Regions from separate parts of the Mesorhizobium sp. M0983 genome, predicted to be linked through region 2. Evidence: riboswitches for the same ligand, from Rfam matches in the RefSeq annotation. Region 2 holds a riboswitch; each other region holds the start of a gene.
What was found. Region 2 has a riboswitch for thiamine pyrophosphate ahead of thiC (phosphomethylpyrimidine synthase ThiC). Riboswitches for the same ligand answer to the same signal wherever they lie in the genome.

Region 1 (5,273 bases), on a different contig from region 2:
CGGTGAGTGTCCCGCGTCAACGCGCCGGCTGGCTTGCCGTTGATGATCGCGGCAACAGAGTCTTTGACCTTCTGGAATGCGAGGTAGTAGCCACGCGCGGCTAGCGCATCCCGGTTCTTGCGGTCCTCTTCATCAATCTCCGGATTCCAGCTCCCCTCGCGCACCCGGTCGATGAGTTCCGGGGTGACGCTGTACCCTTCTATCGACAGCGAATGGTAGGCGTCGCTTTCGTAGATATCCTCGACGAACTTCATATAGGCGTCTTTGTCGGACGGCAGTCCGGGTGCCTTCGGGAATATCTCGATGATGGCTTCGCGCTGCGATTGCCAGATCGCGCGCAGGCGGGCGACCAACGGCGGTACGCCCGCCGCAATGGTTGTCACTCCAATTTGTCCCGCGAACGGATCGGATTCGCGCACGTCATAGCCGGCGGCTTTGAAGGCGGCCACGATTTCATCGGCAAAGGAGTCGCGTCCTACGCGACGGAAGGCCCCCGCAAGCCGTCCCGCCACGGCGGAATGGCCGCCATCAAGCAGCAGGACCAGAACGGTTGATACGTCGCGCACCGACGCCATAGCGATCTGCATCTCGATAGGCGCGCGCTGGAAGAACGCTTGCGGCACCCGGGTAAGGGCGGCCTCGACAGTGAACACGCGCTGGCCGTTTTTCTCTGTCAGTTCGGCCGGCATCTCCTTGACCTTGAGGTCATAGAGCGAAGTGCCGAACAGCAGGTCGATTTTGTTATTCGTGCCTTTGGGGGTGTTCACCACCACCTGAGGCGGAATAGTGGGCGCTTCCGCGTGCAGAAGCAGCGACTGCTCCGGTGACACGAACCAGTCCTTGCCGAACCGGTCATTGCAGTAAAGGGAGCAGAACTCCCAGAAGCTCGCGTACCAGGGGGTGGTGTCTTGCTGCTGTGCCTGCGGGCTGGTCGACATGAGCCAGCCTTTCATAACATCGCGCAGGAACCCGTTCTGCAGCAGTCGCTCCCGGTGGACGCGGGTCAGCTCATCTGATTTGAATATGCGCCGCCCACCCTTCTGCAGCTCTTTGAGGACGGCCAATGATACAGCGAGTTTTTCATGGGGCTTGGCCATGGCCGTACCTTTGCAACTTTTTAGAGCTGTGCGATTACAAGTATATAGTGCCGATAGGAGACAAGTCAATGATGCTGTGGAGTTGCAAGTTTTTTAAGTTGTGCAATAACAAGCTTTTTATGCGATAATCGGCAAGTGAAATCACAGTTTTGATCGTCTCCATAGCTCGTCTGCGCGAAGGATCGTCACCGGATGGGCCGAGACCAGCTCCCCAGCAGGCTACGCAGGGGCTCGGGGCGAGCCTACAGCCTGGCCCTCCGAAGCGCTTCGAAGGAGGACGCGCCTCTTTGAAAAACTCGCCCGTTGTGCATCGTGGGTACCCGTAAACGCGAATTCTCAAAGAAAAGACGCTCCTTACCTCTCCCTCCCGCCACGATCATCACGGCCGCGCCCGCGCTCACTACGCCGCGACGCCCGCGAGATCGGCTTCTCGGCAATCGCCCCGAGCGAGACATCACGCGTATGGAGGATCAGCATTTCACCGCGCATGCCGCGTAAATCGTCGTCGGCCCGCGCGATGCCCGTGCAGTCGATCACCTGATCAAAGCCGGAAAAGCCAACCTCGCCCGTCTCGAAAAGGAAAACGACGCCCATCGCACGCAGTTGCCGGCGAGGGCTTCGAGAGCCCGACGGGGATCGAGATGAGCTTCGCTACAAAAAAACAGGCTCTGATGAAAGCGGCCGGCAAGATCGGGCTCGAGGGCGGCAACAACCTTTTCGTCGACGCACTCATAGTTGCGCGTACGAGCTGCAAAACGGGCAAGCTCGAAGGCATCGCGCTGATGGGCGACGACGAGAGTGCCGGCCCTCCTCACCAGCGCGGGCAGCGCCCTTTCCCACCAGTCGGCTGCAACGTTGCCGAAAGTGACGACCGCCTCCTCGGCGCCTTCGCGTTCGCACCAAGCGCGAGCATCCCGCCGGCGAGCCAGGAGGCATTGCCGCCGATCTGGCTGCGAATTTCAGCAACCGTGACGGATGCACCCGGCGCGGCCAATTCATGGGCAACGGTGAGGCCTGCCACACCCGCGCCTTTGACAAGAATGCGGCGCATGGCTCAGCGCGCCCTCTGATCTTCCTGCGCTGAGGCCTGTTTTTCCACCTCGGGCGTTTCGACCGGCATATAGAGATCGCCGCCCTCGCGGTATTTCGCCGCCATCGCCGCCATGCCCTCCTTCTGCGCTTCGGCGCGAATGTCGTGAGAGATGCGCATCGAGCGAATTTCGGCCCGCATATCGAGCAGAAATGTGCCAGCTTGTGCGCTTCCTTGGGCAAGGTCTGGTCGTGGAAGGACCGCGCGGTTTCCGGATCGAGCGACAGGTTGAACTAGGCCTCCCAGCGGAACTCGAATCCGGCCCGCGACAGCGCGTCGCCGCGGATGTTCGCCGCCGCGTGACCCTTGGCCAGGTCGGCGGCATGGGCGCTCGCCAGTCACAAATCCGTTGTCTTCCGGCCGGACATGGCGGCCGTCACAGGCTTCGACATCGCCACGCGCGGTAATCCATTCGTGGCGAAGCCGGGCAAGGCCTTTTTCGATCCTGGTTTTGATGGCCGGATCGGTGTAGGGGCCGGACGGATCGTAGACGGTGACTGGCGGTTCGCCGGCCGTTGGATGGACTGCAATTTCGCGCATCGGCACCCTGATCTGAGGGTGAATGCTGCCATGCTTGTGGATCTTGCGTGAGGCGGGCAGCGGTCCCGTCGGGACGGCGGGGGTGGGGGCATTCATCATGAGGCTCCTTTGCTCGTGCATTGGAGACCCAGTTCTGTGCCGGAAGAATGAAAAGACGCTTTGGTCGACCTGCTCGAAACAGGACCTCGGGCGTGAACTCCCGCAAAGCGCTTGCACCGTCCCTACGCCAGTATGAACTGGATCAGGTTCAACGGGTCACTGCGCCGCGAAAGCCAGCAGTATCTCAGCCCCTTGCCGGGACTCCCCTGGGTGAATGCTTCAGGTTGAACGGGCGAGCGGTATCTTGTCAAGCGCATTCGGGCGGCGGCGGTGATCGTCGGGCGATCGTCTCGGCCAGGCGCAAGATCGGATGGAGCATCGCCTGAGAATCGTCTGTTCCTCGATCAGCCTCGCTTATGCTCTGGAGCTTGTTCTCTCGCGCCCGAATTTCCGCGGGGATGGCTGAACGGAGGCGATCCATTTGCGATTTTCAAGTGCGTCGGGCCGCACCCCAGTTCGGAAAACCTGGCCGGGTAGTGCTGGATGGCAGGGTCCGTCAAGCGGGCGGAAGGAATGAGGAAATGAAAGAGTTGCAGATCAAAACGCATAATCGAGCGATGAATATCGCCTGCGCGATCATCCGGACCAGATCTGATATGAAACATCGTCCGGCCCCGAGATCGAGGCTCCAATCTCGTATAGCTTCCATACGACGTTCTCTTGGAGTGTTGCGGGATTGGTCCGCTCAACCGGATCTCGAGCTCAACCCTTTCATCCCGTTAGAATGAGCGTTCGAAACGCAGGATTCCGGCGACACCGCTCTTCTTGTTGGCGTTGGTCCAGTTCACGTTGGAAGCGTCCACCTTGCCGACGGCGAAGTTGCCGTAGCGGCTATAGTCGAGTTCCGCCGTAACTGTGAAATCTGGAAGAAACGCATAGGCGACGTTTGCAGCGACACCATGGTTCTTGAGCTGATCACCGGAGAGCTGAAGGTTGAACGAAGTTGTCTCGTTGAGCTTGTAAGTGGCGCCAGCCCAGAAAGCCCAGTTCCCACCCCAACTCTTATAGAAGCCGCGACCATGAGCGTCGATGGCGTTCGTGGAGTCGTCGTTGAGCTTGCCGTTGGAACCGTAGCCGAGCATTCCGAACAGCAACAGTTCGTTGGTGACATTGATGTCGACACGGACCTTGGCGGCCACCGATTCGTAGTTGCTATCATAAGCGGCAACGCCGGTGATCGCGCCCCAGCCATGTGTGTATTTCAAGCCGCCGACTACGTGCGGAGAGTAGCTGTCGATTGTGCCGACCACGCCCGAGCCTTCTTCGAGCGAAACCACGGCCGAAAAGCCGTTCCCGGCGTCGAAGTAGTACTGAACCACATTGGTATCGAAAGCGCCGTACGGAACCGGCGTCTGGTTGAGTACGTCAACCGCGCCGCCAATAAACATGTCGAAGGCCGACCAGTCCTTACCAACTCGGAGGCCACCAAGCTGAATCCAGGCGAAAGTCAAGGTGCTGTCTCCGTTCAAGGCATAGGACCGAGAACTGTCCGAAACCGAAGTGTGGCGGTTACCGAAGTTCATGCGGGTTTCGGTGTAGGTCTTCAACGTGCCGAGTTCGGTCTCCTGGCCGGTCCAAGTTTTCAATGTGAAGCGCGTGTTGTTTTGACATGTGTCCTGATGCTCACCAGTCCTCACATCGGAGGTTCTTGCGTGGTCAAACAATCCGACATGGCGCAAGCCGATGTCGTAACGGACATAGCCGCCGATGCGCAGGCAGGTCTCAGTGCCTGAAATGTAGACGTAGCCCGAGCCGTAAACGTCGCAGATTTTAACGTACTCAGTCGGGTCAGGCTCGGCAACGGCGGTCACGGCGCGAGCGTCGGAAACGGCAATCAGTGCCGCAGTTGAGCCGAGGAGGAGGCTCCTAATGTTCATTGTTGATCTCCGTTCAAACAGTAAAAGGGATGGACGTCAGTGAATGAATTTTTGCTAAGGAACCATTCGATAACGATGCGCATTGAGTGAATTTTTGAGCAGTTTTGATGCTCTCGTCATGCCAGATGTTCATGAGAAATTGAGAATACTATTGGGTATTATTGTTACAGATATGCAATTGTTATTACAAATATAATTATTGCCGAAACGACGCCATTCAACATTTCTGTACAAACCATCACCGGTCATCTCCGCTAGTTGTGGGCGGGCCGTCACAAAGGCTTCTATTGCAAATGACGTGCCATCCTGACGACGCAGCTGCGGCTTGAAGCTCAAGTGTGCCGGCGGACCTTGCTTGGCTCTTCCTTCCTTTCTGCCTTGCGGATCAATCCAAGCACGAACGGCAAACGTTTCGGCTACGGTTCGTCTGTTCGCTTCGCGACAGTTTCGTTCAATGGCGACAGCTTTGTTTGCTGTGAGCCCCGACGTTGAGACATCATGCGGCGGGCGCCGCTCGGTACGACGCCGTCATTTTGGCGAGCGCGATGGTCGGTAATCACGCGCTGAACG
Region 2 (5,273 bases):
TCGATCTCGCCCGCATCGCGCGGCGCGGCCACGACCAGCGTTCCGGCCCGCGTCACCTGGCCGGGGGTTGCGGCATCCCACCAGTCGGCGGCACCGCGCCCGAGATCCAGCACCGGCTGCTCGGCGCTTTCGCGCTCGCACCATGGCGCCAACATGCCGCCGGCGAACCACGACGCATTGCCCCCAAGGCCAGGCCTTGTCTCGGCAACGGAAACCGCCGCGCCGCGTGCGGCGAGCTCGAAGGCGGCGGTGAGGCCGGCAACGCCGGCCCCTTTGACCAGCACCTTCATGATGGCTCACGTGGCTGAGGTATGAGCGGTGCGCCGGTCTCGTCCGCCGGCAGGTAGAGATCGCCGCCCTCGCGGTATTTCGCCGCCATCGCCGCCATGCCCTCCTTCTGCGCTTCGGTGCGGATGTCGTGGGAAATTCGCATCGAGCAGAATTTCGGCCCGCACATCGAGCAGAAATGCGCCAGCTTGTGCGCCTCCTTGGGCAAGGTCTGATCGTGGAAGGACCGCGCGGTTTCGGGATCGAGCGACAGGTTGAACTGGTCCTCCCAGCGGAATTCGAAGCGCGCGCGGGAAAGGGCATCATCCCTGACTTTCGCCGCCGGATGACCTTTTGCCAGGTCGGCGGCATGGGCGGCTATCTTGTAGGTGATCACGCCGATCTTGACGTCGTTGCGATCGGGAAGGCCGAGATGCTCCTTGGGCGTGACGTAGCAGAGCATGGCGGTGCCGAACCAACCGATCATCGCCGCGCCGATGCCGGAGGTGATGTGGTCGTAGCCCGGCGCGATGTCGGTCGTCAGCGGCCCAAGCGTATAGAACGGCGCCTCGCCGCAGACGGCGAGCTGCTTGTCCATGTTCTGTTTGATCTTGTGCATCGGCACGTGGCCGGGGCCTTCGATCATTACCTGGCAATCCTTCGCCCAGGCGATCTGTGTCAGCTCGCCGAGCGTCTCCAGCTCGGCGAATTGTGCTGCGTCATTGGCGTCGGCGATCGAGCCAGGACGAAGGCCGTCGCCCAGCGAAAAGGACACGTCATAGGCGCGGCAAATGTCGCAGATCTCGGCGAAATGTTCGTAGAGGAAGCTTTCCCGGTGATGATGCAGGCACCATTTGGCCATGATCGAGCCACCGCGCGAGACGATGCCAGTGACCCGGTCAACGGTCAGCGGGATGTAGTGCAGCCGCACGCCCGCATGGATGGTGAAATAGTCGACGCCCTGTTCGGCCTGTTCGATCAGCATGTCGCGGTAGACCTCCCAGGTCAGGTCCTCGGCGATGCCGCCGACCTTTTCGAGCGCCTGATAGAGCGGCACCGTGCCGATCGGAACCGGCGCGTTGCGGACGATCCAGTCGCGGATGTTGTGGATGTTGCGGCCGGTCGACAGGTCCATCACCGTGTCTGCGCCCCAGCGGATCGCCCACACCATTTTTTCGACCTCTTCAGCCATCGACGATGTGACGGCGGAGTTGCCGATGTTGGCGTTGATCTTGACCAGGAAATTGCGACCGATGATCATCGGCTCGCTCTCGGGATGGTTGATGTTGGCGGGAATGATTGCGCGTCCGCGCGCCACCTCATCACGCACGAAATCCGGCGTGACGAAATCGGGCAGTGTCGCGCCGAAAGCCTCGCCGTCGCGCTCAAGCTTGCCGTGCAGGATCTCGCGACCAAGGTTCTCGCGGATGGCGGCGAACTCCATTTCGGGTGTGATGATGCCGGCGCGCGCATAGGCAAGCTGCGTCACCGCCTTGCCTGCTTTGGCTCTGAGCGGTTGATGGCGAATGGGAAATTCCGGCGTCAGGCGTTCGCCCGTCGCGAATCCGTTGTCCTCCGGCCGGACATGGCGGCCGTCATAGGCCTCGACATCGCCGCGCGCCGTAATCCATTCGTGGCGAAGCCGTGCAAGGCCATTTTCGATGCTGGTTTCGACAGTCGGGTCTGTATAGGGGCCGGACGGATCGTAGACGGTGACGGGCGGTTCGCCGGCCGTCGGATGGACGGAGATTTCGCGCATCGGCACCCTGATCTGCGGGTGGATGGCACCGGGCTTGTGGATTTTTCGTGAGGCGGGCAGCGGTCCCGTCGAGACGGCGGGGGTGAGGGCATTCATCTTGAGGCTCCTTTGCTCGTTGCATTGGAGACCCAGTTCTGTGCCGGGAGGATGAAAAGACGCTTCTGTCGACCTGCCGAAACAGGACCTCGGGCGTAAACTCCCGCAAGCGCTTGCACCGTCCCTACGCCAGTATGAACTGGATCAGGTTCAACGGGTCACTGCGCCGCGAATGCCAGCAGTATCTCAGCCCCTTGCCGGGACTCCCCTGGTGAATGCGTGAGGTTGGACGGGACGGCTCCGGTTTGTCAAGCGCGTTCTGGCCGCGGCTGATCGGCGGCCGGTCAGACCGTGCGGAAAAAATCGTGCATGTCTCGGCGACAAGTCAAGCCTCGGAGATGAAGGCAGGGACAAGGGAATTACAAACCGTCGGACTAAAAATCGATCCTGATGATCACACCTTCAATGGGCACCAAAGGTTTGCGCGTAGATCGCCTCGATTCTTCCTGCCTCGTCACTGGTCAGCGTGGCGAATTCCTTTTCGCGCGCGCGGTTCGATAGATGTCCATCATTCTGGTGAAGAAAACGGAAGAGCAGATCGGTCAACCGCTCGGGCATGTCAATAAAGGCGTCCACCTGCTGCCGGAACTGATCGTAGCGCTGCAGAAATGCGGTTTCCTCGGGAAGGTCCCGTTCGATCGTCCGCTGAACGCAGGCATAGAGGAATTCGGCGTGCGGGGTTGCATCGAAGAACCGGTAGAAATCACCGGTGTCATTCAGCACCCGGACGTTGAATTGCGGCGTCGGTTCCCATTCCACCAATGGCAGAAGGCGCTGCGAATAGCTCTCGAGCACGCCCCTGTACTCGTTGATCTGGTCCAGGATCGCGGCCGAGACGGGAAAGACCACTCCCGGCGGATTGAAGCCGCGCATGGCAAGGACGTGGTGGATTAGGTAGCGGTGAATGCGGCCGTTTCCGTCCTCGAACGGGTGAATGTAGACAAAGCCGAAGGCGAGGATTGCGGCGGCTACGACTGCATCAAGGTTTTGCGCGGGGCCCTGATCGAACGCCGCCATTCCATCGATTAGCCGCGGCAGGTCCTCGGGCCGAGCGCTGATGTGATCGGGCAAGGGCGTGCCGTTGTCTCGGTCATGCTCACCGACGAAACCTCCTTCTTTTCGGAAGCCAAGTCTTGCGAAACGGGCGTCGCCAAGTACAATTCTTTGCAGACGCAGCAGCTCATCGCGATCGATCGGCCAGCGGCCGGCTTCGCCGATGGCGCGGCCCCAGCGCTGGATGCGATCTTGCGGCGGGCGCTCGCCCTCGATCGCATAGCTTGATCGCGAGTCTTTGAGCAAAAGAAAGGCGGCGGTCCGAGCAAGAAGGTCGCGCGGCACGTCCGCTACGATTGCCTCCGCGCGCCGCGGTAGTTCAAGGCCGATGAATTTTTCGAGAATCTTGGTGCGGAACACCAGAGGGCAGAACTCACGCGTGCCGGGGAGATTGTCCCTTACGCGGTAGCGCGAAGCGGTCTTGTCGGGTCCGGGCCACTGCAGCTCGGGATCGACAACCGGAATGTATCGTCCGGCCGCCGCGTCCGGCAGATCGATACGGGCGCCCCTCAGCCATTCATATAAAAACCAGATGCGGCGGGCATAACTGCCGGTCGGGCTTTCACGGACCAGCGCCTCGATCGGCGCGGGACCGGTCACTTGGAACAGCCGCTTGAGGACGGCAAGGTCCAGTCCCTCGTACTTGAGCGCAAAGGTCAGGTGGCCTTCGAGGGTAGGATTTGGGGCGTGGCGGGGGGTCATGATCCGCCAGCCATCCCGTTCGGTAATGCGATGATGCTCGCCCGTGGCGAACAACCTACGGGGCAAGGGCACGGCGAGCCTGTAGGCTCCGACCAGGGCGCTGTACCCGGCCGGGGTCGCCGTTTCAGGAAGGCGGATTTCCTGAAAAACGGTAACAGGACCTGAAAATTGGTGCTCTTGCACCGGAGGCATGAAAAGCGAATCCTTTCATCGAATTTTGGTTCAGCTGGGCCAACACCTGTGAAAAATGATCCTATTCCATGAAAATTGATGCCACAAGACAAATTTTCCGAAAACCGATTCTAAACGGTGCTGGAGTCATCAAGCAAGAACTCCGCCACCGGCTCAAGGAAGCGACTTCATGACAAAAAGGTGAGTCCAGGAACCGCCATTCGCCCGTCTCTTAGTCACGAGGCCGGCACGGATGGCCCGCCTTACGTCGAGCCGGATTGCTCGAGGAGAACCGCGCCGTTCGGGGCTCACTCATAGAGCGCTCCGGCGCGCGATCCCGATTTGATAGCCGCGATCACGCTCGCGACTGATCTTGGTGACGTGGCGGCGTCGGAGTAGAAAACTGATGCAGGATCTCGGTGGCGTCGTGTGTGTGTGTGTGACCTGAAGTGAGTTCTCTGCGGTATGGGGGACGGCACGCAGCGCGCGCGTCTTCTCGGCAAACAGATCGACGAAGCGGCACCGAAGGGAAGTTCCTGGCATTCATTCTCGCCATCGCTGCCCCAATTTGCCGACCGGACTGCCGATCGATCTCGCCCAATACTTTGCGCGCGCAAGGGCCGAAGTTGAACTGGGTGGCACCTGCTCATTCGGGAGCTAACTCATGCTTGGCGCGCTAGCCCGAGAGAGCTGTGCCTGATCGAATGCGTGAAATCGTAGCTCGGGTGGAGAGGCTGACACGGTCATCTGTCACCCGCCTTCGGGCTGTAACGGAAAGCGCGACATCGTCTCCAATGCTCGTTCCCCACGTCGAGGGCCCAGCGGCTTGGCTGCGGGGGGACTGTCAGCTAGTGGCCGCTGGGCCTTGACGACCAGCGAGCGTAAGAGGAGGCCCTGCGCTGGCTGACGAAAACTTGCGAGCAAAGCCACGGAAAAGCATCATTCGAACGAACTCTTTCGTCGAGACGAGGAGGCAGTGAGGCGGTAGCCGCCGCTTTGAAGCTCTCCGGCAGCTGCTACGCTGGTCGTTCAGAGGGTCGCAGCTGCGCTTGCGCCGTCATATCAGATAAGTCTAATATAATCCGCGCCTAGCCATCGAACGCCGCGGCGCCCTCGGGTCGGCGCTATTCATCGGGTGGGCATGTCGGGTACGCAAGGGAGGACGAAATGAGACTGGTTCAGTCATTTGCATTTGCTGCTGTGCTGCTTCTTTCGTCTGCATTGT
Region 3 (5,273 bases), on a different contig from region 2:
TAAGGTTTCCAGCGCGAATTTCTGCTTGAACGACAGTTTCTTGGCCAGGCCCCTGCTAGCGGCCGCTTCGCTCCTGCTTGCCGCCGTCGCCTCGCCGGTCTCTGCCTTCGGCCGCGCCTTGCGGTCGTCCAGCCTGGTGCCGCCGCGCTGCGCCAGCATATCGGAATAGCCGCCGGCATATTCGATCCAGCGGCCGTCGCCATCCGGCGCGATGATGCTGGTCACCGTGCGGTCGAGGAAATCGCGATCGTGGCTGACCAGGATCACCGTGCCGGCAAAGCCGGCGACCAGTTCCTGCAGCAGCTCCAGCGTCTCCATGTCGAGATCGTTGGTCGGCTCGTCGAGCACAAGCAGGTTTGCCGGCCGCGCCAAAACGCGGGCGAGGATCAGCCGTGCCCGCTCGCCGCCCGAAAGCTCGCGCACCGGCGTGCGCGCCTGTTCCGGCTTGAACAGGAAGTCCTTCATGTAGGACACGACGTGGCGCTGCTCGCCATTGATGACAAGGTTCTCGCCGCGTCCGTCGGTGAGATACTGCGCCAGTGTCTCCTGCGGATCGACGGCCTCGCGCTTCTGGTCGAGCGTGGCGATCTCCAGGTTGGTGCCGAGCCGCACCGTGCCTGCGTCCGGCTTCAATTCGCCGGTCAGCATCTTCAATAGCGTCGTCTTGCCGGCGCCGTTCGGCCCGACCAGACCGACGCGATCGCCGCGCTGGATGCGTGTCGAGAATCCCTTGACCAGGGTCAGATCGCCAAAGCTCTTCTCGATGTTCTTGGCCTCAATCACCAGCTTGCCGGATTCGGCGGCGTCGCTGGCTGTCATCGTCGCCGCACCCTCGGCGCCACGATGACCGCGAAAGCGCTGGCGCATGGTCTGCAACTCACCGAGCCGGCGCATGTTGCGCTTGCGCCTTGCCGTCACGCCATAGCGCAGCCAGTGCTCCTCGCGCACGATCTGGCGGCCGAGCTTGTGCTGCTCGCGCTCTTCCTCCTCCAACACCGTGTCGCGCCATTCCTCGAAATAGGCAAAGCCCTTATCGAGACGGCGGGTCTGGCCGCGGTCGAGCCAAATTGTGGCGCGTGACACGCGTTCGAGAAAACGGCGGTCATGCGAGATGACGACCAGGGCCGAGGAGGTGCGGGCAAGCTCCTCCTCCAGCCATTCGATAACCGAAAGGTCAAGATGATTGGTCGGTTCATCGAGGAGAAGAATGTCGGGCTCGGGCGCCATGACGCGGGCGAGTGCCGCGCGCCGCGCCTCGCCCCCGGAGAGGTCGTTCGGCCGTTCCTCGCCGGTCAGGCCGAGATGCTCTATCAGATAGGTGGCGCGGTAGGGATCATCGGCGGGCCCGAGCCCCGCCTCGACATAGGCGCGAACGGTCGCAAAACCGTCCATGTCGGGCATTTGCGGCAAATAGCGCACCGTCGCCGAAGGCTGGCGGAAGACTTCGCCGTCCTGCGGTTCGATCAGCCCGGCAGCGATCTTGAGGAGCGTCGACTTGCCAGAGCCGTTGCGCCCGACCAGGGCGATCTTGTCGCCAGCTGACGCCGTCAGGGCGGCACCGTCGAGCAGCGGCGCGCCGCCAAAGGTCAGCTTTATCCCGTCGAGATTGAGAAGCGGCGGCGCCATGTCAGCTTTCAGGTAGGGGAAAAGGATGCGCGAGCAGCAGCGCGCGGCCGCTGGCCAGCGCGATTTCCAGCCGGCCCTTGACCTCGTTGGAAATGGTCAGCGACGAGCCGAAGGCAACCTCGACATGGGCGAGCGGCCATTTGGCGCCGGTGACTGTCAGGCCGGCGAGATCCGAAAAGCCGAGCACCGAAAACAGCGTACCGTCGACATAATCGAAGCCAGTCTTTCCAGGCAGCAAAGGAATGCCTTCCTGTGCGCCGCTGGTCAAAAGCACTTCCGTTCCGCCTTCCGCCAGCCGGACGCTGAGCGCCAAATGCAGGAAGATGTGGTCGGTGCGTTTGCCGCCGAAGGCGCCTGCGAGCACAAGGCTGGTCGCACCGCGTTCGAGCGCGGCGGCGATAGCGAGTTCACCGTCGGTCTTGTCCTTTTCGGCGGGAAACACCTGCCGTGGCACAGCGGCCAGATCCTCCGGCAAATCGGCAGGCACGGAATCGAAATCGCCGACCCAGAGTTCCGGCATCAGGCCCAGCATAAGGGCATGGCCGATACCGGCATCGGCAGCGATGACGCGGGAGCCTTCGACCTGGCGGTCGAGCAGCGGCGTGCGGATGAGATCGCCGCCAAGCAGGATGGTGAATGTGCTCATATCTCGTGGCCCTTACCAGCCCTGCCCCGGAAACGGAAGATGAAACGGCAGATGAAACAGGACGCCGCGCTTTGGATGCCCGGCAAACTTCCGCTTGCGCAGCACTTCGGCCGGGCCTATGTGTCGAAACGCTCTAACGGGGTGCCGGACGCGATCTTCGCGGACCGGCTGAGAGGCAAGACTGCCAACCCGCTGAACCTGATCCGGTTTGTACCGGCGGAGGGATTAGACGTTTCGGACAGCCCGACGCCTCAATTCCTTTCAACGCGAACGAAGGAGGCGCCGATGCGCAGTTTTTTCCACTCTCTTGCCTCGATTATCCTGCTTGCGGCATCCGCGCTTGCCCTACCGGGGCAGGCATCGGCACAGGATAAGCTGACCGTCTATACCTATGAAAGCTTCACCGCCGATTGGGGTCCGGGACCGGCGGTGAAGAAGGCCTTCGAGGCCGAGTGCACCTGCGTCGTCGAATTCGTCTCGGTCGCCGACGGCGTGGCACTGCTCAACCGTGTGAAGCTGGAAGGGGCCGCGACCAAGGCCGATATCGTGCTTGGCCTCGATATCAATTTGACGGCGGACGCCAAGGCAACCGGCCTGTTTTCGCCGCATGGCGCCGTGACGGACGTCAGTGTGCCGGGTGGCTGGAGCGACGATATCTTCGTGCCGTTCGACTATGGCTATTTCGCTATCGTCTACGATAGCGAAAAACTGAAGAGCCCGCCGAAGAGCCTCAGGGAATTGGTCGAGGGCGATGCCGGCGACAAGATCGTCATCCAGGATCCGCGCACCTCGACGCCGGGCCTTGGCCTGCTGTTGTGGGTCAAGTCGGTCTATGGCGACAAGGCTCCGGAAGCCTGGGCCAAACTCAAGGCAAAGGTGCTGACGGTGACGCCGGGCTGGAGCGAGGCCTACGGCCTGTTCACCAAGGGTGAGGCGCCGATGGTGCTGTCCTATACCACTTCGCCAGCCTACCACATGGTTGCCGAAAACACCTCGCGCTACCAGGCGGCGTCCTTCGAGGAAGGCGAATATCTGCAGATCGAGGTCGCTGGGATCACCACCAAGGGCGCGAAGAACCCGCTGGCGGAAAAGTTCATCGCCTTCATGACCGGGCCGAAATTCCAGGATCTCATTCCCGAAACCAACTGGATGTTCCCGGCCGGCAAGACCGACAAGCCGCTCAATCCGGCGTTCGACAAGCTCGTCAAACCGACCAAAACCTTGCTGTTCAGCTCGGAAGAGGTCGCCGCAAATCGCAAGGCCTGGGTCGACGAGTGGCTGGCGGTGATGAGCAAGTAGCTCGGATTGAAAGATGATCGCCCTACGGCGCCCCCCTCTGTCCTGCCGGACATCTCCCCCACAAGGAGGGAAATTGGCCGTCATGCCGGCTTTCGCCAATCTCCGACATTGCCGGAATGAGCGGAGCGCTGAACCTGCCAATCTCTCCCCATGTGGGGGAGATGTCCGGCAGGACAGAGGGGCGCGCGAAGGAACGCAATCCTCGCTAAGAATCTCGAATCTGGTGGTCTAGCGTGCAACGCGCGCCATCATCGGATACCCGCGTCGCTGCCGGTATCGTCGCGCTCGCCGCCATCGCGCTGCTGATCGGCGGGGCATTCGCCGGGCTCGTCGTCGAAGCCATGCGCGACCTGTCGGGCGCCGCCTCCGCCTTTGATTCCTATCTCCTCCGTGTTGCCCGCTTCACGCTCTGGCAGGCTCTGTTGTCGACCCTGCTCTCCGTCGCACCGGCGCTGTTCGTCGCGCGCGCGCTGTCGCGGCATCCACAGTTTTTCGGGCGAGGCTTTGTCCTGCAGCTTTTCGCCGTGCCGCTGGCGCTGCCGGCCATTGTTGCCGCACTCGGTGTCTTGGCACTCTATGGCCGCGCCGGGTATTTCGCCGGCTTGCTCGGTGCGATTGGCGGCCAGAACTGGCCCGGCATCTATGGCCTATCGGGTATTCTCGTCGCCCACGTCTTTTTCAACCTGCCGCTGGCAACGCGACTGTTCCTGGAAGCGTTGCAGACGGTGCCGGCTAACCAATGGCGGCTGGCGAGCCAGCTTGGCATGGGTGCTGCGCCGGCCTTCCGGCTGATCGAATGGCCGGCGTTGCGTGCGGCCCTGCCGGGCGTTGCCGGGCTCGTTTTCATGCTGTGCATCACCTCCTTCACCATCGTGCTTACGCTCGGCGGCGGGCCGCGCGCGACGACGCTGGAGGTTGCCATATACCAGGCGCTGCGTTTCGACTTCGACCCGGCGCGGGCGGTGACGCTGACCTTGTTGCAGATTGCCCTGACCTTCGTCGTCGTGCTGGCACTAACGCGGCTTGGCGCCAATATGACCGGCGACGCCAATCTGCCGGTAGCCCCGCGCCGGTATTTTTCAGCCGGTGCGGCCGAGACCGTGCTGAACGCACTGGTGATCGGGCTGGCACTGCTGTTTGTCGCCGGACCGATGGCGGCTACGCTGTCGGCCGGGCTTGGCGCCGATCTCGGCCGCCTGGCCGGCGAGAGCGCGGTGCGGCAAGCGACGGCGACCAGTGCCGTGCTCTCCCTCCTATCGGCGCTGCTCTCCTTGGCGTTGTCGCTGTCGCTGGTTATGGCGCGCCGGGCGCTGGCGCTCACCCGGCGGACCGGCAGGCGGACGCTGCTCGAACACCTGGCCGACACCGGTGCGGGGTTCGTCCTGGTGGTGCCGCCCATCGTCATCGGTGCCGGCTGGTTCCTGCTCCTGCGCAGCGTCAGCGATGTCTTTGCGATCGCCCCTGTCATGGTGGTTGTGGTCAATGCGGTGATGGCGATGCCGTTCGCCATCCGCGCCATCCGCCCCGCCTATGACGCGGCGAGCGAACGCCACGAACGGCTCTGTGCACAGCTTGGCATCTCGGGCTGGAACCGGTTGCGTCTGGTCGACTGGCCGTCGCTGCGGCGGCCGCTCGCCACCGGCTTCGCCTTCGCCATGGCGCTGTCGCTCGGTGATCTCGGCGTCATTGCGCTGTTCGGCAG

Region 1: linked by a shared signal. The riboswitch ahead of NKH71_RS33520 (phosphomethylpyrimidine synthase ThiC) and the one ahead of thiC (phosphomethylpyrimidine synthase ThiC) in region 2 are both predicted to bind thiamine pyrophosphate.
Region 3: linked by a shared signal. The riboswitch ahead of thiB (thiamine ABC transporter substrate binding subunit) and the one ahead of thiC (phosphomethylpyrimidine synthase ThiC) in region 2 are both predicted to bind thiamine pyrophosphate.

The regions. Positions count from the first base shown of each region.
Region 1 covers NZ_JAMYNH010000020.1:30,519-35,791, reverse strand. The annotation lists gene NKH71_RS26665 (Fic family protein) at 1-1,097, opposite strand, end outside; partial or broken gene NKH71_RS26660 (FAD-dependent oxidoreductase) at 1,542-2,148, opposite strand; partial or broken gene NKH71_RS33525 (phosphomethylpyrimidine synthase ThiC) at 2,152-2,519, opposite strand; partial or broken gene NKH71_RS33520 (phosphomethylpyrimidine synthase ThiC) at 2,632-2,823, opposite strand; TPP riboswitch at 2,929-3,044, opposite strand; gene NKH71_RS26650 (porin) at 3,546-4,703, opposite strand.
Region 2 covers NZ_JAMYNH010000005.1:255,890-261,162, forward strand. The annotation lists gene thiO (glycine oxidase ThiO) at 1-290, opposite strand, end outside; gene thiC (phosphomethylpyrimidine synthase ThiC) at 287-2,122, opposite strand; TPP riboswitch at 2,226-2,342, opposite strand; gene NKH71_RS12565 (Fic family protein) at 2,525-4,069, opposite strand; gene NKH71_RS12570 (YybH family protein) at 5,216-5,273, shown strand, end outside.
Region 3 covers NZ_JAMYNH010000003.1:165,301-170,573, reverse strand. The annotation lists gene NKH71_RS07330 (ABC-F family ATP-binding cassette domain-containing protein) at 1-1,626, opposite strand, end outside; gene NKH71_RS07325 (thiamine diphosphokinase) at 1,628-2,272, opposite strand; TPP riboswitch at 2,400-2,514, shown strand; gene thiB (thiamine ABC transporter substrate binding subunit) at 2,558-3,571, shown strand; gene thiP (thiamine/thiamine pyrophosphate ABC transporter permease) at 3,805-5,273, shown strand, end outside.